Regions from separate parts of the Streptomyces sp. NPDC093225 genome, predicted to be linked through region 2. Evidence: riboswitches for the same ligand, from Rfam matches in the RefSeq annotation. Region 2 holds a riboswitch; each other region holds the start of a gene.
What was found. Region 2 has a riboswitch for cyclic di-AMP ahead of ACIQCH_RS08245 (transglycosylase family protein). Riboswitches for the same ligand answer to the same signal wherever they lie in the genome.
Positions count from the first base shown of each region.

Region 1: another riboswitch for cyclic di-AMP. It lies ahead of ACIQCH_RS21610 (LysM peptidoglycan-binding domain-containing M23 family metallopeptidase); the one in region 2 lies ahead of ACIQCH_RS08245 (transglycosylase family protein).
Region 3: another riboswitch for cyclic di-AMP. It lies ahead of ACIQCH_RS07310 (transglycosylase SLT domain-containing protein); the one in region 2 lies ahead of ACIQCH_RS08245 (transglycosylase family protein).

Region 1 is NZ_JBIVNX010000023.1:66,299-73,281, forward strand. It holds gene ACIQCH_RS21595 (DUF5709 domain-containing protein) at 56-628, shown strand; gene ACIQCH_RS21600 (MBL fold metallo-hydrolase) at 657-1,868, opposite strand; gene ACIQCH_RS21605 (SGNH/GDSL hydrolase family protein) at 2,178-2,990, opposite strand; gene ACIQCH_RS21610 (LysM peptidoglycan-binding domain-containing M23 family metallopeptidase) at 3,185-4,171, opposite strand; cyclic di-AMP (ydaO/yuaA leader) riboswitch at 4,176-4,380, opposite strand; gene ACIQCH_RS21615 (tyrosine-protein phosphatase) at 4,687-5,490, shown strand; gene ACIQCH_RS21620 (aspartate aminotransferase family protein) at 5,603-6,983, opposite strand, start outside.
Region 2 is NZ_JBIVNX010000006.1:40,127-47,109, forward strand. It holds gene eno (phosphopyruvate hydratase) at 1-1,026, opposite strand, end outside; gene ACIQCH_RS08245 (transglycosylase family protein) at 1,363-2,061, opposite strand; cyclic di-AMP (ydaO/yuaA leader) riboswitch at 2,065-2,237, opposite strand; gene ACIQCH_RS08250 (transglycosylase family protein) at 2,525-3,637, opposite strand; gene ACIQCH_RS08255 (cytochrome P450) at 3,884-5,137, opposite strand; gene ACIQCH_RS08260 (hypothetical protein) at 5,326-5,994, shown strand; gene ACIQCH_RS08265 (globin domain-containing protein) at 6,325-6,983, shown strand, end outside.
Region 3 is NZ_JBIVNX010000005.1:84,362-91,344, forward strand. It holds gene ACIQCH_RS07280 (hypothetical protein) at 1-237, opposite strand, end outside; gene ACIQCH_RS07285 (MerR family transcriptional regulator) at 234-1,265, opposite strand; gene ACIQCH_RS07290 (hypothetical protein) at 1,377-1,625, shown strand; gene ACIQCH_RS07295 (XdhC family protein) at 1,762-2,754, opposite strand; gene ACIQCH_RS07300 (hypothetical protein) at 3,078-3,377, shown strand; gene ACIQCH_RS07305 (NADPH-dependent FMN reductase) at 3,386-4,057, opposite strand; cyclic di-AMP (ydaO/yuaA leader) riboswitch at 4,637-4,798, shown strand; gene ACIQCH_RS07310 (transglycosylase SLT domain-containing protein) at 4,803-5,585, shown strand; gene ACIQCH_RS07315 (FAD-binding oxidoreductase) at 5,756-6,983, opposite strand, start outside.

The sequences.
Region 1 (6,983 bases), on a different contig from region 2:
CAGATGCGCTGGACCAGCACGATGATCAAGAACTTTTGGTGAGGAGACGACGGCCATGAGCGACACCGGAGCACAGGGCGACGGCGTCTACCAGCCCCAGGAGGGGGCGGAGCCCGCCGAAGCGCAGCCGGACATGGAGAACGCCCTCGGCGAGCCGGACCTCGACGCCGTGCTCGACACGGGCTACTCGCCGCCGGACCGGCCCCTGGCGGCGACCCGCCACGGCACCACCGCCGCGGAGCAGCGGACGGGCGAGTCCCTGGACCAGCGGCTCGCGCAGGAGGAGCCCGATCAGACGGGCGAGCCGGGGGCGACGGAGGACGGGACGGGACGGAGGTCGGAGACCGCCCCGGACGACGACCTGGCCACGGACGCCGAAGCCGTCGGGGACATGGGCCGGGCCGCGGAGGGACCCGACGGGGACCCGGGCGAGGACGCCTCCGGGGAACCGGGCGGCGACGCCTCCACCGCGGGCCGGGCACGGGCCGGCCGGATCGCCCCGGCCGACGAGTCGTTCCCGGCCCGCCACATCTCCGTACTGGCCCACGACACCGGCGTCGACGGCGGCGCCGCCTCGGCCGAGGAGGCCGCCGTCCACGTACTCGAGGACGGCACGCCCGAGGACTGACCCCGACCGGCGCCCGGCGGCCCGCCGTTCAGCGGTCGCCGGCGAGGTCCAGGTCGGGCTCGGTGGGCTCGGCGGTTGCCGCGGGGGCTTCGGCCGGTGCGGGCGCGGGTGCGGGGTGGCGCCAGGGGCTGGCGAGGGGGGCGGCGACGGGACGCCACCAGGGGTCCACGGGCACCTTGCCGGCGGGCTCGAAGGGCTCGCCCGGGCGCGGGGCGGCCACCGCCTGGCCGGCTTCGGCGCCGGCGTCCGCGGACCACTCGCCCGGCTCCGCCCACGCGTGCGGGGCCAGGTTGAAGGTGCCCCAGTGGATCGGGAGCAGGACGCCGTGCGGGCGCCCGCCCTGGAGGTCGAGGTGGGCGCGCATGCCCTCGGCCGGCGTCATGTGGATGTCCGGCCACCACTCGCTGTACGCACCGATCTGGATCATCGTGGCGTCGAAGGGGCCGTGCTCGGCGCCGATGTCCCGGAAGCCGGGGAAGTAGCCGGTGTCGCCGCTGTGGTAGACGCGGTGCTCGGGGCCGGCGACCACCCAGGACGCCCAGAGGGTGTGCTGGGTGTTGCGCAGGCCCCGGCCGCAGAAGTGGCGGGCCGGGGTGGCCGTCAGCGACAACCCGGCGATCTTGGTGGTCTCGTTCCAGTCCAGCTCGCGGATCCGGTCCGCGGACACGCCCCAGTGCTCCAGGTGCGCGCCGACGCCCAGCGGCACGGCGAAGACCGTGTCGGTGGCGGCCAGCGCCTTGATCGTCGGCAGGTCGAGGTGGTCGTAGTGGTCGTGGGAGATCACGACCACGTCCACCGGACCGAGGGCGGCCAGCGGTACGGGCACGGGGTGCAGGCGCTTGGGGCCCGCGAACGGGAACGGGGAGCACCGATCGCCCCAGACCGGGTCGAAGAGCACCCGGCGCCCGTCGATCTCCGTGAGCACGCTCGAGTGGCCCATCCAGGTCAGCCGCAGGCCGGAGGCCGGAGGCCGGGCGATGTCGGCGAGGGTCGTCGGGTGGACCGGGATCGGTGCCTTCGGGGCGCGCCGGACCCGTTCCTCCTTGCGGAAGTAGACCTTGGCGAACTCCAGCATGGAGCCGGAGGGGCCGCGCCGGGCCCCGAGCGGGTTCTGGAAGACGCCGTCGGCGAAGTTCGGCGAGCGGCGGATGCGCTCCATCCGTTCGCCGGACGGATCCGCGCCGAAGGCCTCGGGCCGCAGTGCGCGCAGCCCTGCTCGCAGGGAACGTGAGCCGGACAAGGCGCCTCCTGGGACGGTGGGTGCTGGTGAGAGCGGGTGGACGGGGTGTCTCTGCCCTTCCCAACGCGGGACCCGGCCGAAGGATTCCAGCCGCCGGGAATCCGGTCGTCCGGTTCACCGTGGCCGTTCCCCCCGGCCGGGGCGGTCATGCCGGCCGCCCCGGGCGGCCCGGCACGTTCGCCCGGTCGGAACAGCACGTTTGGCCCGGTCGGGTGGTCGCCCCACCCGGTCCGCACGGACACCGAACCCCACCGGGGCCGGCACCCGACCCCACCGGGGCCGGAACCGAACCCCACGGGACCGACCCCGCTACAGCGGCAGCAGATCCGGGCGCTTGGGCTCCACGTTGTCGCCCGAGGACTCGCCGCGCAGTCGGCGCCCGATCCACGGCACCAGGTGCTCGCGCGCCCACTGGATGTTGTCGCGGGTGACCTCGGCGGAGCCGCGCGGCTGCTCCGGCGGCCAGGGCTGGTCGGGGTCGGCCGGTACGTCCAGCCCGAGGACCTGGGCGGCCCGCAGCGCGACCCGGGTGTGGCCCTCCGGGGACAAGTGGAGCCGGTCGTGGTCCCACGCGCGCCGGTCCTGGACGGACTTGAGCGACCACAGGTCGAGGACCGGGCAGTCGTAACGGTCGGCGATGGCACGGACGTGCGCGGTGTACGTGGCGACCTTGCCGCGCAGGTGGCGCAGGACCGGTACGCCGCGGGTGTCGAAGCCCGTGGTGATCATCACGGTCGGGACGGCGCCCACGAGGTCGGCCACGGCCGCCTCGAAGCGCTCGGCGACCGCGTCGGGGTCGCTGCCCGGCCGGATGATGTCGTTGCCGCCCGCACAGAAGGTGACGAGCTCGGGGGCGAGCCCCTTGGCCCGCGGAAGCTGCTCGGCCACGATCTGGTCGAGGAGCCGGCCGCGGACGGCGAGGTTGGCGTACCGGAACTCGTGCTCGGGGAGCCGGTCGGCCAGGAGTACGGCCAGCCGGTCGGCCCAGCCGACGAAGGCGCCGTCGGGGCCGGGGTCGCCGACGCCCTCGGTGAAGCTGTCGCCGATCGCCGCGTAGGAGCCGATGGGAGGAAGAGGAGTTACGGGTGCCTGATCTGCTGATGGTGTCGAATCGCCTGCCACGGAACGACATCCTTCACCGAAGGATGTGACCTACGCGACCGTAAGGAGGGGTTGACGCAGGGTGATATGGACCACCCGGTCAGTTTGGCCGGAAAGCGTCGCCCGCGACCGGACCCGCCCTCCGGACCGAGCGGCGGCGCCGGCACCCCTCCTCGGTGCCGACCCCGCCGCTCGCCCCCTCCCCGGAACGCGCCTCAGACGTTGACGCCCTTGGCCCTCAGGTAGGCCAGCGGGTCGACGTCCTGGCCGTAGCTGGGACCGGTGCGGATCTCGAAGTGCAGGTGCGGGCCGGTGGAGTTGCCCGTCGAACCCGAGAGGCCGACGACCTCGCCCACGCGCACGGTCTGGCCGGCCGAGACGCTGAGCGACGACAGGTGGCCGTACTGCGAGTAGCGGCCGTCGGCGTGCCGGATGATCACCTCGTTGCCGTAGGCGCCCGCCCAGCCGGCGGAGACCACGGTGCCCGCGCCCACGGCGTGGACGGAGGTGCCGGTGCCGACCGCGAAGTCGATGCCGGTGTGGTAGCCGCTGGACCACATGCTGCCGCCCAGGTGGTACGGGGTGGTGATGGCGGCGCTGACCGGGACGACGAAGCTCGGGGCGGATGCGACGGCGGCCGCGGCTGCGGCGGACGCCGGCGCGGCGGCCGGGCGGGCGGCGGAGCGGCTGGCGGTCTGCGGGGCGGCGGACCGCTGCGCGGCAGCCGGGGCCTTCTTCGGAGCGGCCTGGGCCCCGGTCTTCGACCCGGTACCGGCCTTCGGCGCGGTACCGGCCCCGTGCCCGGCGGGAGACTCCGGTGCAGCGCCCCGGCCGGCCAGGCTGAGCTCCAGACCGGGGTGGATCAGGGACGGGTCGGCGCCGACGGCCCGGCGGTTGTCGGCGTACAGCTTCTGCCAGCCACCCGCCACGTGGTGCTCCGCGGCGATCTCCGAGAGGCAGTCGCCGGGCACGACGGTGTACGTGGACCGGGCCGCGGCCGGAGCCGGAGCCGCAACCGCAGCCGTCACAGCCGCGGGAGCGACGGCCGGAGCAGCGGCGGGAGCAGCGGCCGGAGCCGCGGCGTGGGCGCCCGCGGCGCCGATCAGGGGCAGCGCGAGGGCGGCGCCGCCGGTGCCGGCGGCGGCGAAGCCCCGGGCGAGCGGGCTGGACTTCGGTCGGCGGTGCTTACCCTTTCCGGGCATGGCGAATTCCTCTCCGGCGCCTGCGAGGTGAGCTGTCGGGTTCGGGCTGGAGGTGCCCGGCCGCGTGTGATCGCGACTTCACCCCGAGCCGTCCGGAAGAAGATCCGGAAGCCCGGACGGAGATCCGGAACTCCGGAGAAAGATCCGGAAACGGCGGTGTAACTGGTTCCCCCGCTCCTGCCGGACGAGTGATCGGGTGCGGTCCATCGGGCGGCGGCAGGATTTGGCGTTCCGCCCGGATCGATCGCGACCGTAATCGAGCACCTCGGAGCGGAACAAGCTTCGAATTCCCGAGCGGATTCCCTCCGGTGAATGATCGCCGGAATTCCGGTCACACTCCGTCTATTGCGCAGTCTTAACGGGCCTGCACAGAACGGAATTCAGGCTTCCATACCGGCCACAGACGGTCACCGTATGATCCTGCTCACGAGAGGGGCTCCATCTGCCGCCACATTGCGGTAACTTGACGCCAAGTAGTGCAATTCGGACATCACTCGAGCCGCAAGGAGTCCCTTGTGACCCAGCAGATACCCCAGGCGCCCACGGGCGAGCCGGAGCTGACCGGAGTGCGCAACTTCCGCGACGTGGGCGGCCTTCCGACCGTCGACGGACGACACGTACGTACAGGACTTCTGTACCGAAGCGGACATCTCGCTCATGCCACTGAAAACGATGCGGAATATCTCGCATCACTCGGACTCCACACCATCTTCGATTTCCGCAACGAAGAGGACACCCTCATCGAGGGCCGGGACGTCGAACTCCCCGGCGTCCGCCACGTCAGCATCCCGCTCTCCGACGTCGGCGACGGGAAGGAGTTCTGGGCCACGGTCCGCTCCGAGGACGTGGTCCGGCTGCGCACCGAACTCGGCGACGGCAAGGGCGAGGCCGGGATGGTCGCCTGGTACCGCAGACTCGTGCGCACCCGGACCGCCGAGCACGGCCGCATCGTCCACGCCCTCGCCGAGGACAACGTGCCGGCGCTCATGCACTGCGCGGCCGGCAAGGACCGGGCCGGCCTGTCGATGGCGGTGACCCTGCTCGCCCTCGGCGTGGAACGCGACGCGATCCTGGCGGACTACCTCGAGTCGAACGCCCCGCACCGCCGCTACGTGGTCCGCCCGCGCCCCGGCGTCCCGGCCCGCTCCCCCGAGGTCACGCGGCTGCTGAGCCCCCTGTTCGACGCCCGGGTCGAGTACCTCGAGGGCGCGTTCGGGGCCATCCAGGAGACCTGGGGCGGCGTCGAGGGCTACCTGGCCGAGGGCCTCGGCCTCACCCACGACACCCGCGAGCGGCTGCGCGCCCGCCTGCTGGTCTGAGCGCACCGCGGCCCGCGGCCGCGCCGGGGAGGCGGGTCACCCGCCCTCCCCGGCGTGCTCACCCGGCCGCCGACTCCCCCGCGCGCCCACCCGGCCACTTCCCCGCCCCCCCTCACCGCCCGCCGTTGACCGCCTGCTTCACCAGCATCCGCCCGAACTCCCACATCAGCCCGCCCCCACCGTGCGCCTCGTCCATCACCGCACGGAAGGCGGTCACGAACCGGTCCACGTCCGCCTCGTCGATGACCAGCGGCGGGATCAGCTTGATGACCTCCAGGTGGTCGCCCGAGACCTGGGTCAGGATCCGGTGCTTCTGCAGCAGCGGCGCCACGACCATCTGCGCGAAGAGCCCCTTGCGCGCCGCCTGGAGCATCGTCCACCGGCTGCGCAGCCCCAGCGACGAGGGCCGCCCGAACTCGATGCCGATCATCAGCCCCCGCCCGCGCACCTCGTGCAGCAGCTCGTACGTGTCGACGAGCGCGGCCAGCTTCCCGCGCAGCAGGTCGCCCGTCGCGCGGGCCCGGGCGACGATCCCCTCGTCCTCCATCACCGACAGCACCGCGAGCCCGGCCGCCATGGCCTGCGCGTTGGATCCGAAGCTGGCCGAGTGGACGAGGACCCGGTCCATGGACGAGTAGACCTTCTTGAAGATCCAGTCCTTGCCGAGGGTGGCGCCCACCGGGACGTACCCGCCCGACAGGGCCTTGGCCACGCACACCAGGTCCGGCTCGACGCCCGGCTCGTGCTGGTAGGCGTAGAAGTCACCGGTCCGTCCGAGTCCGGTCTGCACCTCGTCGGCGATCAGCAGCGCCTTGTGCCGGTGCAGCAGCTCCTGGGCCCCGCGCAGGTAGCCGGGCGGCGCGGGGTGGACGCCCTTGCCCTGGATCGGCTCGACGATCAGCGCGGCCACGTCGCCGTGCCGCAGCTCGCGCTCCAGCGCGCCGAGGTCGCCCAGCGGCACCGCCGTGTCGGGCAGCAGCGGGGCGAAGCCGTCGCGGAAGCCGCTCTCGCCGTTGACGGAGAGGGAGCCCGTGGTCAGCCCGTGGAAGGCGTGCGAGCAGTACAGGATCCGCGGCCGGCCGGTGGCGTAGCGGGCGAACTTCAGGGCGGTCTCGACCGCCTCGGTGCCGCTGTTGCCGAAGAAGACCCGGTCGAGGTGGGGGCTGTACGCCAGCAGCCGCTCGGCCAGCAGGCCGGGCAGCGGCTGGCAGTCGAACCGGGTGAGGTCGGCCAGCGAGGCGTCGAGGACGTCGTGCAGGGCCTTGCGCACGACGGGGTGGTGCCGGCCGAGGCCCATCACGCCGAAGCCGGCGAGCATGTCGAGGTGGTCGTTGCCGTCGTCGTCCCAGAAGTGGGCGCCCTCGGCCCGCTCGTAGACCTTGTCGAAGCCGATGGTGTGCAGCATCCGGGGCAGCTGGTGGTTCAGGTACCGGGCGTGCAGCTCGTACCGCTCCGCCCCGCGTTCGGCGAGCAGCCGGCCGAGGTCGAAGCCC
Region 2 (6,983 bases):
ACCGATCTGGTTCACCTTCACGAGCAGGGCGTTGGCGGTGCCCTCCTCGATGCCGCGGGCCAGGCGCTCGGGGTTGGTGACGAACAGGTCGTCACCGACGAGCTGCACCTTGGCGCCGAGCTTGTCGGTGATGACCTTCCAGCCGGCCCAGTCGTCCTCGAACAGCGGGTCCTCGATGGAGACGAGCGGGTACGCGGAGACGAGCTCCTCGTAGTACTCGGTCATCTCGGCGGCCGAGCGGGCCTGGCCCTCGAAGTTGTACTTGCCGTCCTTGTAGAACTCGGACGCGGCGACGTCGAGCGCGAGCGCGATGTCCTTGCCCGGGGCGTAGCCGGCCTGCTTGATGGCCTCGAGGATGAGGTCCAGGGCCTCGCGGTTGGAGCCCAGGTTCGGGGCGAAGCCGCCCTCGTCGCCGAGGCCGGTGGACAGGCCCTTGGACTTCAGCACGGACTTGAGGGTGTGGTAGACCTCGGTGCCCCAGCGCAGGGCCTCGGAGAAGGACTCCGCGCCGATCGGGGCGATCATGAACTCCTGGATGTCCACGTTGGAGTCGGCGTGCGAGCCGCCGTTCAGGATGTTCATCATCGGAACGGGCAGCAGGTGCGCGTTCGGGCCGCCGAGGTAGCGGAACAGCGGCAGGTCCGAGGCCTCGGACGCGGCGTGCGCCACGGCCAGGGAGACGCCGAGGATCGCGTTGGCGCCGAGCGAGCCCTTGTTGTCGGTCGCGTCCAGGTCGAACATGGCCTGGTCGATCAGGCGCTGCTCGGTGGCGTCGTAGCCGACCAGCTCGGGGCCGATCTGCTCGATGACGGCGAGGACGGCCTTCTCGACGCCCTTGCCCTGGTAGCGGTTCGGGTCCCCGTCGCGGAGCTCAATGGCCTCGAACGCACCGGTGGAGGCACCGGAGGGAACGGCAGCACGGCCGGTGCTGCCGTCGTCGAGGCCGACCTCGACCTCGACCGTGGGGTTGCCTCGGGAGTCCAGGATTTCCCGGGCTACGACGACGTCGATGGACGGCACGAGCATCTCCTTCTGGGATGTGACGCTAGGTGTGCGGTGGCGCCTGGGCCGTGGGACCGACCCAGCCGGACTAGAGCCTAACCGGCTCCGGGGCATCGGCCAGCCGACCGCCCGGGTCCTGGGACGAAAAAGGGGCTGAATACCCGCCTTCCAGGACATACGGCCCTTGATCAAGAGCACTCCGGAGGCCCTGACGGCCTTTCGGGGACCCCCGGGCTGCGCCGAACATACGTCCGCCCGGCGCGTCGGGGGGAGGACGCGCCGGGCGGACGTGCTTGCACCGGGTGAGCAGATCTCCGCTCAGGAGAGCTTCGAGAGCCGCTCAGAGGGCTTCGGCTCCGGTCAGGAGAGCTTCAGCATCTGGCCCGGGTAGATCAGGTCGGCATCGGTGACGATGTCCTTGTTGAGCTCGAAGAGCTTCTCCCAGCCGCCCTTGACCTGCTGGGCGTCGGCGATGGTGCCGAGGGTGTCGCCGGCCTTCACCTCGTAGGAGCCGTCGCCCTTCTTGATGACGCCGGAGGACGCCGGCTTCGGGGCCTCGGAGGTGCGGGCGGAGCGGGTCGTCGGGGTCGACTCGGAGGAGCGGGTGCTCTTCTTCGCGGTCGACTTCGAGGACTTGGAGCTCTTGGAGGACTTCGTGGACGTGGAGCCGTCGGAGCCCTTGTAGGAGGCGCCGGACAGGCCCACGCCGCAGCTCGGCCAGGCACCCTTGCCCTGGGCGGCCAGAACCTTCTCGGCCACGGCTATCTGCTGGGACTTGGAGGCCTGGTTGGCCTGCGGGGCGTAGGAGGTGCCGCCGTACGCCGCCCAGGTGGACGCGGAGAACTGCAGGCCGCCGTAGTAGCCGTTGCCGGTGTTGATGGACCAGTTGCCACCGGACTCGCACTGCGCGACGCGGTCCCACTCGGAAGCGGTGGCGGCGCTGGCCGAACCGGCGGCCATCAGCGGAGCGGCGACGACCGCACCGGCGACGCCGACGAGGGCGGCGGTACGGGCGGCCTTGGACGCACGGCGGTGCTTGCCCTTGCTGGAAGACAGCATGGAAGGTCTCCTCACCGACGCCTGCGAGGTGAGCTGTCGGGTTCGGGCGAGTGAGTTGCCCGGCCTCGCGACCTAGCGCGTGGCTTCACCCCTAGCCGGTTCCGTGACCGTCTCTCAACGGCCGGGCCCGGCAAAAATCTTGGGTCCCCCGCTCCTGCCTACGGCGCTTACGCGTCGACTGTTCCCTTGCGTCCGGTGGCAGGACTCGGCGTGCGGTCGAAGGGGCTCGCGGTGGCGAGCGGTCAGACCGTAGGCAGAGGTCTCCCCGATGTTCAAGGTGGGACATCGGGGAGAAACCGCTCGTACTTGCCTTCCGGGAACCGGCGTTTGCGCAGGTGGGAGGGGGCTTGCGCACACCTCCCGGACGCAACACGCCAGTTGACGGCCTGAGACTCATGTCTCACTCGCGCCAAACCCGGACATTCAACGCGTACCGGGTGTCCCGACTGCGCCCGAACTGCCCCTACTTCTGCCCGAGGTGGAGGCTCTGTCCCGGCTTGATGAGGTCCGCGTCATCCCCGATGAGCTGCTCGTTCGCCTTGTAGAGGGCATCCCAGCCGCCCTTGAGGCCCTTCTCGTCCGCGATCTCCGAGAGGCTGTCGCCGGGCTGCACGGTGTACGTCGGGTCGGTGGTGGTCTCCGTAAGGGTGGAGACGTCGTTCCCGGACGCGCCGTCAGCTGCACCCGGGTCATCATTCGCGGCGTGACGTCCCGTTGCGGCGAATATGTCCGATTCGGTTCCGGGTCCCTCGAGGGCCGGGGTGCCGCGGTGCTTGCCGGTGGCGCCGTCGGCGGTCTGGCCGGGGTCCGACGGGGTGCCGGTCGGGGTCTCGGGGGTGCCGGGGGTGCCCGGGGTGCCGGTCGGGACGTCGGGGGTGCCGGGCGTACCGGGCGTACCGGGCGTACCGGGGACGGTGGGCGTGCCCGGCGTGCCCGGCGTGCCCGGCGTGCCGGGGGTACCGGGAGTCCCCGGCGTCGTGGGCGCGGACGGCGAGGCGGGGTCCGTCGGACCGCCCGGGGTCGCGGGCGTCGTCGGCGTCGAGGGCGTCGTCGGCGTGGTGGCGCCGGGGCTCGGGGTGCCCGGGGCGGCGGGCTCGGTCGGCTCGGCCGGGGTCTCCGTGCCCTGGTCGGGGCGGACCGGGGCCGGGGTGACCGGCTTGCCCTCGTCCTCCAGGCCGGCGTCGACCTTGGCCTTCGGGCCGCCCTTCGTCAGGCCGGCCGGGCCCGCGCACATCGGCCAGGCCGACGGGCCCTGGGCGGCGAGCACCCGCTCGCCGACGGTGATCTGCTGCGAACGACTGGCGAGGTCGGCACGGGCGGCGTAGGCGAGGCCGCCGTTGCCCTCCCAGACTTCCTGGGTGAACTGCAGTCCGCCGTAGAAGCCGTTGCCGAGGTCGGCGCTCCAGGCGCCGCCGCTCTCGCACTCGGCGACCTTGTCCCAGGTGGTGGTGTCGGCGGCGGAGGCGCTGGTGGCCGCGAGCAGCGGCAGCGCGAGGGCGGAGCCGGTGACTCCAGCCGTGACGACGATCGCGGGGGCCTGGCGGGGCCGACGGTGGCGGCCGTTACCGGAGCGCATGCGTGAGGGCCTTTCGTGGCGGCAAGGGGGCGACCGCGAACCTAGCCGGGTTCGAACGGATGTCACAAGTCGATGCAGCGCAGATCACGTTGAGATCACGAAACTGAGGAATGCTCAGTTCCGCTCCGTGTCGGAATCCCTACGGGCCGTCTATCGGCGCCCAGTTGAGCCCGTTACGTCCCCCCGGCGCGGCGCACGGCGCCCCTCGGGCCGGTTTCCGGAGGGAAATCTTCCTTAAGGGAACCGTCACGCTCCTTCCGGCGTGAAGGTGACCGGGAGGGTGCGCAGCCCGCGCATGATGAGCCCGCCCCGCCAGCGGAGTTCGGCCGGCTCGACGGCGAGTCGCAGGTCGGGCAGGCGCGTCAGGAGCGTGGCCAGCGCGGTCTGCCCCTCCAGGCGCGCGAGCGGCGCGCCGAGGCAGTAGTGGATGCCGTGGCCGTAGCCGAGGTGCTGGTTGTCGGAGCGGGCGAGGTCGAGGGTGTCGGGTTCGGCGAAGCGCGCCGGGTCGCGGTCGGCCGCCGCGAGCACGACCAGTACCGGGTCGCCGGTGCCGACCGACTGCCCGCCGAGGGTCAGGGGCTCGGTGGCGAACCGCCACGTGGCGAGCTCGACCGGGCCGTCGTAGCGGAGGAGCTCCTCGACGCCCGTGGCCAGCAGGTCCGTCTCGCCGGCGGCGAGGGAGGCCTGCAGCCGGTCGCGCTCGCGGGGGTTCATGAAGAGGGAGTGCAGGCCGTTCCCGATGAGGTTGACGGTCGTCTCGAAGCCCGCGAAGAGCAGGATGAAGGCCATCGCGGCGGCCTCGTTCTCCGTGAGGTGCTCGCCGTGGTCGCTGGCCCGGATGAGACCGGAGATCAGGTCGTCGCCCAGATCGTCCCGTTTGCGGTGGATCAGGTCGACCAGGTAGCTCCGCATCTGCTTGACCGAGCGGGCCACGCCGCCGCGCGGCCCGCCGCCGTGGCGGATCATCATGCCCGCCCAGTCGCGGAAGTCGTCCTGGTCCTCGCGCGGTACGCCGAGCATCTCGCAGATGGCGTAGATGGGGAGCGGGAACGCGAACTCGTGGATGAGGTCCGCCTCCCCCTTCGCCGCGAAGCCGTCGATGAGCTGGTCGGTCAGCTGCTGCACGCGGGGCGTGAACTCCGCGACGCGGCGGGGCGTGAACGCCTTCGACACCAGCCGCCGCAGCCGGGTGTGGTCCGGCGGGTCGATGTTGAGCAGATGGGTCATCAGCTCGGCCTTGCGCTCGCCCGGAATGCCGGTCTTGCCCTTGGCGTGCGCGGGCTCCGCGTGGTGCGCGGGGTTCTTGCTGAGCCGCTGGTCGGCGAGGGCCTGGCGGGCGTCCGCGTAGCGGGTGACCAGCCAGGCCTCGACGCCACTGGGCAGCCGGGTCCGGTGCACCGGCGCGTGCTCCCGCAGCCAGGCGTAGGCGGGGTACGGATCGGTGGCGAACTCCCAGGTGAAGAGCTCGGGCGGGGTCTGGGCGGAGGGCTGGTCCTGCATGCGCCCGACCCTAGTCGGCCCGGTGGGCGCGCACCGCCCGGGCGGTGCCGCGGCGGGCTGACGGGCCCTCCCCCGGGCGGGGGAGGCGGTCCCCTCTCGCGGGGGACGTGGTGGGGGTGGGGCGGCTGCGAGCGTGGGTGCAGCGGGATCGAACCGACCCGCCTCCGCACAGGAATAGAGGTCCGATCATGCGTACGTTCCTCACGGGCATCGCGCTGGCCACCGCCGCCGTGGTCGCCGTGCCCGTCACCGCGGCCTCCGCCGCTTCCGCCGGTCCTGCCGCTCCTGCCTCCCCCGCCGCTTCTGTCGCCTCTTCCGCCACCGCCGCTCCGGCCGCGCGTGGATCCCACGTCGGCCTGCGGGCGAGCACCAGCCTGCACGGCTGGGGGCGCCTCGCCCTGCGGGGCCCCGCGCCCGACCCGGACGGGTCGATCACCCTGGGCGTCGACGCGCACTCCGTCGCGCGGCCGGGCGCGGCTCGGCCGACGCCCGCGATGTCATGGGGTCACGTGACCGTCCAGCACGCGTTCCGCGAGAACGGGCGGTGGACCGGCACGGTACGGGCCGAGATCAGGGTCGACTGCCTCGTCGGGAAGGGGGAGGACGCCGTCCTCACCGGCACCGCGGACTCGGTCACGTACACCGTCCCGCCGGGGGCCGAGCAGCCGCACTTCCCGGCGGGGTGGCACCCGGAGGTCGCGCTCGGCTTCCACCGCGACGCCGAGGGCCGCAGCCGGGTGGCCTGGACCGGCGTCCCCGACTCCCGGGAGGCCCCGCCCGTCGCCGCCCGGTGCGAGGCCCCTTCCACGGACAGTCCGGACCTGTACCTCATAGCCGGCGGCTTCGACCTGAAGTGAGGGCGGACGGGGCGAGGACGACCGGAGGTCAGCCATCGGAGGGGGTGGTGGGTACTGCGGTGGGGGGAGCACCGGCTACCGCACCGGTATAGCTGTAGACGACAACCGATCCAGCGCGCCGCACGGGCGGAAAGGACCGTCCGGGGAGGCAACCGAACGGCGCCCGGGGCCCTCATCAGGGGTATCGGGGGCGGTGCGGCGGAGCGCCCGTCGGACCCGGCCCCGCGTACCCACAGGTAGGCCTTAGGCATATGCGCGGGTATGCCTAAGGCTGTCCGTAGATACGACGGACCTTGACCTGACCGAGTCTCACATTCCTACTTTCGGTTGGTGGATGTGAGGATCTTGAAGAGCAGCTTCGCGGTGGTGGAGCGACGCGCCGAGCACGCGGTCAAGTACTTCTACTCGCACCTGTTCTGGCACAACCCGGGGATCCGGGAGATGTTCCCTCCCGGATTCGAGGACATGGAGCGGCAGCGCGACCGGCTCTTCGCCGCGCTCACCCACGTCGTGTCGCACCTGGACGACCCGTCCCTCGTCCCGTACCTGCGGGACCTGGGGCGGGACCACCGCAAGTTCCTGGTCGGCGCCGAGCACTACGCCGCCGTGGGGACCAGCCTCCTCGCCGCACTGGCCGAGGCGGCCGGGGAGGCCTGGACCCCCGCGGTGGAGAAGGCGTGGGGCGAGGCGTACCAGGTGATCGCCGACGTGATGACGGCCGGCGCCGCCGAGAGCACGGACCCGGCCTGGTGGGACGCCGAGATCGTGCGGCACCTCCAGTACGGCCGGGACATAGCCGTGCTCACGCTGCTGCCGCACCGGCGCCTCCCCTACTCCTCCGGGCAGTACGTGAGCGTGAGCAGCGAGCGGGTGCCGACGACGTGGCGGACGTACTCGATCGGCAATGCGCCCCGTGCCGACCTGACCGTCGACCTGCACATCAGCCGCATCGAGCGCGGCCGGCTCAGCAACCACCTCGTCCGCGAGGC
Region 3 (6,983 bases), on a different contig from region 2:
CCCCGGCCCCGTCGCCCCCGGCCCCGTCGCCCCCGGCCCCGTCGTCCCCGGCCCGTCGTCCGGCACCGCGCCCAGGACGCGGCGGATCTGCCGCAGGCCCTCGTGGGCGGTCCGCACCTCGGCCGCCCGTAGCGCGGCCCCCTCCTCCGGCACCGGCGGTCCGTCACCCGTGGCGGGCTCGAAGCCGTGCCCCCGGCCGCCGGCCGTCCCGGCGCCCCCGCCCCCGACCCCCGTCACGCCGGGTTCTCCCGCAGCCAGGTCAGGACCTGCCGGCCGTGCTCGTTCGGCGGGAAGACCGGGTAGAAGACGTGCTCGACCAGCCCGTCCCGGACGATCATCGTCAGCCGCTTGTACAGCGTCGTGCCGGCCGCGTCGAACTCCGGCAGCCGAAGTGCCGCGCCCAGCGCGCGGTCCGGGTCCGAGAGCATCGCGAAGGGCAGCCGCAGCCGCTCCACCACCTCCCGCTGGTAGGCGGTGTCCTGGCTCGACAGCCCGAACACCCGCGCCGCCCCCGCATCCCGCAGCTCCGCGTGGTGGTCGCGGAAGTCGCAGGCCTCGGCCGTGCACCCGCGCGCCCCCGGAATGCCGTCCCAGCCCTCGGGCAGGTCGGTGTCCGGCCGGCCGGTCAGCGGGTACACGTAGAGGACCGTACGCCCCGGCCCCAGCGCGTCCAGCCGCACCGGAGCGCCGGTCGTCGCCGTCAGCCCCAGCCCGGGGAGCGGCAGTCCGGGCAGGTGGTCGGCACCACCGTCGTCCTCGGGCACCGGCAGCCCGGCCGGCAGCACGGCGTGGTCGTGCGGCGGTGCGGTGCGGTCCTGCGGGGCGGACCGTCCGCGGTCCGCGATGGTGGTGGTGGTGCTCACGGGGTGCTCTCCCTCCCGGCCCGGGACGTCGGACGCCCGGGCGACGCTGTTGCGGTACGCGGCCCGCCGGAGGTGCGCGGCGAGGACCGCGCGGCGCTCGGTGAGCGCCTCGATCCGCGCCGACAGGTCGTCGATCGCCTCGCGGTAGCCGGCCAGTGAGGCGGGGCAGTCGTCCGCGTGCGCGCCACCGGCCGCCAGGCAGTCCAGGAACGGCCGGGTGCGCTCCACCGGGATGCCCAGTCCGCTCAGCGCCCGTATCTCGCGGACCACCCGCACGTCGTGCTCGCCGTAGTCGCGGTAGCCGTTGGCCAGCCGGTCGGGGGTGACCAGGCCCAGTGCCTCGTAGTAGCGCACCGCCTTGAGCGTCGTCCCCGCACGCCGGGCCAGTTCTCCGATCCTCATCCGCCCCTCCTCACACCCCGCACGCTAAACCCTGCCCCGAGGGGCAGGGTCAACCCCTCCGGCAGGGCGCTCCGGGATGCGCGGCCAGGCCCCGCGCCCGACGCTGGAGGCATGCGCCACGCACCGATCGTCGTGCACCGGATCTCGCCCTCGGGCGGGCGCCGCGTGACCCTGCGGACCGAGGGGCACGAGGACATCCTGGGGCTGGCCCGCTCCGACGCGGACGTGATCGAGTTCCTGCGCCGGGCCGAGGTCCCGGACCCCGACGAGCTGGTCCTCGGGGACTCGCGGCTCATCGACTGGGTCGGTGCCGAGCCGCACGTGTACGCGCTCGAACCCTCGGACACCGACATCCCCTGACCGACGGGCATCCCCTCAGCCGGCCGGCGGCCCCCGGCGCGGACCCGGCCGTCAGCACGGGCCCGCCCCGGGGCGTCCGGCGGATCAGGGCCGGACGGCCCCGGTCCCCCGGACACCCCTTATGCGGCGCGGGTGTTCACGCAGCGCCGGCGCCGGCCGGTTCGGCCGTGACGGCCGTGACGGCGGTCAGGACGCTCAGCACCTCCGCGCAGATCGCCAGGGCCGTCTCCGCGGGGGTGCGCGCGCCCAGGTCCAGCCCGATCGGGCCGTGCACGTGCGCCAGCTGCGCCTCGGTCAGCCCCGCCGCGAGCAGGTCCTCGCGCCGCCGGGCCTGCGTGCGGCGGGACCCCAGCGCGCCCACGTAGGGGATCCCGAGCCGCAGTGCGCCGCCCAGCACCGGCGCGTCGAACGACGGCTCGTGACTGAGCATCACCAGACAGGCCGAACCCCGCCGTGCCGTCAGCCGCTTCTCCGCCTCCGCACGGTCCTGGGTCGTCAGCCACTCCCAGCCGAGCAGTTCCGCCTGCCGCCCGATCAGCTCGGCGAGCTCGCCGGTCCCGCCGATCACCAGGTACGGATCGGCCGGGTACGCCTCGATCAGGACCAGGCCCTCGTCGCTGTAGCGGGCCTCGCGCCCCGCCCGGTGCCGCCCCAGGAGCTCCAGGGCCTCGCGCACCGCCTCCGGACCGCCGGCGGGAGCGGCGCCGTCGCCGACGCGCACGACGGTGCTCACGGCCTGCGTGCCGTCCTCGCTCAGCCGCGTCACCAGGGCCGCGCTCGACCCGAGCGCCAGCTCCTCCCACCACTGCCCGGGAACGGACGCCAGCGGCTGCACCAGGATCTCCGACTGCCCGCCGCAGGTGAGGCCCGCGCCGGTCGCCTCGGTGCCGTGCACCGACACCTGGCAGACCCGCGCCGTCACCCCGTCCGGGACCGCGGCCGCCTCCGCGACGAGCTGCTCGTCGAACACCCCCCGGTACAGGCTCCCCGCGCACTCGCCCCGCGGATCGACGAGCAGCGCCCCGGCGGGGTCCCGGGGGCCGAAGCCCTGCTCGGTCACGGGCCGGGCCAGGAACGCCGTACGCCCCTCGGCCGCCCACCGCCGCGCCGTCTCCACCAGCTCGCGCATCACACGCCGCCCTTCTCGCGTCTTCCCGGTCTTCCCAGGTCAGACCCCAACGTATGCCCGCCGGCGGCCCGCGCACCCGCGCCGGACGGAACTTCGGCCGGTCCGCCAACCCGCTCGCTTGGACGATCTGCCGGGGCCGGCCCGGGACGGCCTTGGTGGAAGTCGATCAAGGCCCGGTCGTACCCCGCGCCGGCAGGGCGCCCGGCCCGGGCGCGGGGGGCGCGCGCCGCGCGACGGGGCGGTACACGGGCTGAAGACAACGAATTCATACCGGTGTGCCAGGGCGCCGTTTCCCGTTCGGCGAGGTCCGGGTTGAGCCGTCCGTGACGACTCCTCCCGGCCCGGCCGCCCCGCCGGGCGCACGCCACGCACCCGTGGCCGCCCTGAGCGGTGCCTACTGGCTCGACTCACCGTCCCGCCACGAGGGCGAGGACTGCGGCCGCTGCGACCAGCTGCGGCGCGCGAACGCCGCGCTCGTCCGGCTGCCCGGCCCCAGCGAACGCCGGGAGCGTCCCGGGCTCCCTCCGCAGGAGCGGGGCGCGGCGGCGCTGCGCGTGGTCATGACCATCCTCGCGGTCCTCACCATCGCCTCGGCCCTGGCCGTCACCGGTCTCGGCGACTGACCCGCGCGTCAGTCCTGCGAGCGCTCCGTGACGGCCGCGTCGGTGCGGTCGCTCAGGAACTCGTACCACCGGCGCTGCAGGCAGACGTAGCGGGTGTCCGCCTCCACCAGGCGCAGGAAGGCCGCCACCGTGTCCGTCAGGCGCGCCTGGAGCCCGGTGTCGGTCAGGTTGCCCTCCGGCGTGAAGCCCTCGTGGGCGCGGGCGAGGCTGAACATGTCCGGGTAGACACGGGTGCCCAGGTGCTCCAGCGGGACGCGCAGGGCCCACAGCCCGCGGTTGCCGCCCACCAGCGAGGGCGAGGCGGACACCAGCAGGGCGTGCTTGTCCTTGAACGGCTGGGGGCGCACTCGGGAGACCCAGTCGATCGCGTTCTTCAGCACGCCCGGTACGGAGGCGTTGTACTCGGGCGAGGCGATCACGAAGCCGTCGCAGGAGGCGATCCGCTCGCGCAGCGCCAGTGCGCCCTGCGGCAGGCCGGTCTCCTGCTCGGTGTCGCCGTCGTAGACCGGCATGTCGAAGTCGGCCATGCGCGCGAGGTCGACGGCGCCGCCGGCCTGGGCGGCGAGCCGGGCGACGAGCTCGGCGAGCCGCGAGTTGAGGGAGTCGGAGCGCCGGGAGGCGCCGAAGACCAGCACGCGGACCGGCTCGCGGCCCGTCCCGTGCGCGGAGTCTGCGGTCATGGGGTGGGGCCTCCAGGGCGGGCGGTGGCGGGCGGGCGGCGGGCCGCCGACGGGGCCGCCGACGGGGCCGCCGACGGGGCGGCGACGGGGCGGCGACGGGGCGGCGACGGGCGAGGCACACCGAGCGGAGCACACGCGCGGAGCCGGGGGCGGGTGCCCGGGCCGTCGCGGGACGGAAGTCACCCGGGCAGCCGCACACCCGGCGCACCGCAATGCTCCATCCTCACCCAGTTGATTCCTTAAGTCCGATTTGGGCTGGAGTGATGGTTTCTGTTGCGTGACGCCCGGCTCGGTCAATTCCTCGGGTTTGGCTGGTCTTTCCCGCTTATGTGGCACCGTCGTGCATTCGGTGACATGTGTCACGTGGGACGCGTCGGGGCGGGGAGATCGACTTCGCGACTGCGGCTCTGTGGAGCCTCAGTTGGCCATCGGCGTGTCGGCCGATCATGTTCGTTTTCCGTCGCCGTTCCTGCGGCAACTTTGCGTTAAGGAATTCGGGACTTGTTCAGCCGTGCAGCTCTCGCCTACGGTCACGCTCATTCCGGGTGGAACGCCGAATCCTGCCGCCGCCCGGATTCCCCACACCACTCACTCATTCACGTACGGCAGGAGCGGGGGACCCAGGTAAGCGCCGCACCGGCCCATCCGGTGCGGCTTGGGGTGAAGGCGCGCTCGACCAGCGCGTCCGGGCATCTCCAGCCCGAACCCGACAGCTCACCTCGCAGGCGACGGAGAGGAATGCGCCATGCCCGGAAAAGGCAAGCACCGCCGTCCCAAGAACTCTCGACTCGGCCGCGGATTCTTCGCGGTCGGCACCGGCGGCGCCGCCCTGGCCCTGCCCGTGATCGGCGCGACCACCGCCGCGGCGGCCGCCCCGACGGCAACGCATTCGATCACTGTCGCAAAGATCGCCGCCCCCACCCTCACCCCCGAGGCCCTTCTGAAGGCCCCGGCCACGTATTCCGTCGTCGCCGGTGACTCGCTCGCCGGGATCGCGAAGAAGCACGGTGTGGCGGGCGGTTGGAAGAAGCTGTACCAGGACAACAAGTCCGTCATCGGTGACGACCCGTCACTGATCCGACCGGGCATGAAGCTCCGCGTGGACGGCAAGGCCGCGGCCCCCGCCCGCACCGCCGCCGCGCGCGCCGACCGCTCGACCCGCCCCACGACCCTCAAGGCCACCCCGGCCGTGGTGAAGAAGACGTACGCGAACAACCTCGACGGTTGGATCCGCGAGTCCCTCGACATCATGGCCAAGCACGGCATCCCCGGCTCGTACAACGGCATCTACCGCAACGTCATGCGCGAGTCCTCGGGCAACCCGCTCGCCATCAACAACTGGGACATCAACGCCCAGAACGGCATCCCGTCGAAGGGCCTGCTCCAGGTCATCCAGCCGACGTTCAACGCCTACCACGTGCCCGGCACGTCGATGGACCTCTACGACCCGGTCGCCAACATCACCGCGGCGTGCAACTACGCGGCTGCCCGCTACGGTTCGATCGACAACGTGTTCGGCGCCTACTGACCGGTCGCCGTACCGCACGCCGGCGCTGCACGCGCCGGCACCGCGCCCGCCGCCTCGGCCGGCCCGGAAGACCGCTCGGGGGTCTATCGGGCCGGCCGTCGCGTCGTCGGCGGGTCACCGCGCGGGCGGGCGGCGGCCGAGGCCACCGCGCGCGGCGGAGGGGCGGCGGGTCACAACGCCTGAGGGAAGCGGAAGAGGCGGTCCGGGTCCAGGGCGCGGCGCAGCGCTTCCAGGCGGGCCAGGTTCGGCCCGTAGTAGGCCCCGCGCCAGTCCGTGAGCGCGGGGTCGGCGTAGTTCTGGTAAGCCGCCCCGCTCGCCCACGGCCGCAGCGCGGACCACAGCCCGCCCAACCAGGCCTCGTGCCGGGCCGCCTCCGCCGCCGAGGCCCCGGCGGGCCAGTACGCCAGGTACTGGGTGAGCAGCCCGTACGAGCGGTGGGCGAAGGCGGTCTCCGCGACGCCCACCCGGTTCAGCGCGCCGCCGCACACCCCGTCCAGCTGCACCACCCCCCGCCCGCCCGGCGGCACCGCCCCCGGGTACCCGGCCAGCGCGTCGAGCAGCGCGGCCACGGCCGCCGGCGGCAGGCCCGCGCCGGTCCAGAAGTCCGACCGGCCGGCGTACGAGTCGCGCCCCAGCAGTCCCGCCGGATCGTGCCCCGGCAGCGTGCCCGGCAGCCGGCACTGCGCGGCCGCGTACCCGAGACACCCGGCCATCGCCCGCATCGTGTCGGCGTAACCGCGCCGGACGACGTACCGGTCGCGCGGCTGCACGCCGACCGCCGCGGCCAGTCGGTCCAGCTCCTCCTCCAGCTCCGCCCGCCCGTCCAGGCACACCACCCGCACGGCGGGCGCGGGCACCGCGCCGTCGCCCCGTCCGCTCCGTCCCCCGTGCCCGCCATGCCTGCCGTCCCCGCCGCTCCTGCCGTTCGGCCCGCGGTCCCGGCCGTCCCGGTCGTCCCCGCCGTCCACGGTGAACTCGAGCTGGCTCCAGAACGGGTCCGCCAGCCCGGCCAACCAGCGCTGCCAGGCCCCCACCAGCCCGGCCGTCGCCGACGCCGGCCAGTGCAGCTCGGCGAAGCCGCAGTCGCCGGCCGGCCAGGTCCGGAACCGGAACTCGGTGACCACGCCGAAGTTCCCGCCGCCCCCGCCGCGCAGCGCCCAGAAGAGCTCCGCGTCCTGCGCCGGGCCCACCTCGCGCACCCGCCCGTCCGGCGTCACCACCCGCGCGCCCGTGAGCGCGTCGCTGGTGGCCCCGTACGCCCGGGCGGCCACGCCCAGGCCGCCGCCGAGGGTCAGCCCCGCGATGCCCACCGACGGGCAGAGCCCGGCCGGCAGGGCCGCGCCCCGGGCGCCGAGCGCCGCGTGGACCTCGCCCAGCCGGGCGCCCGCCCCGATCCGG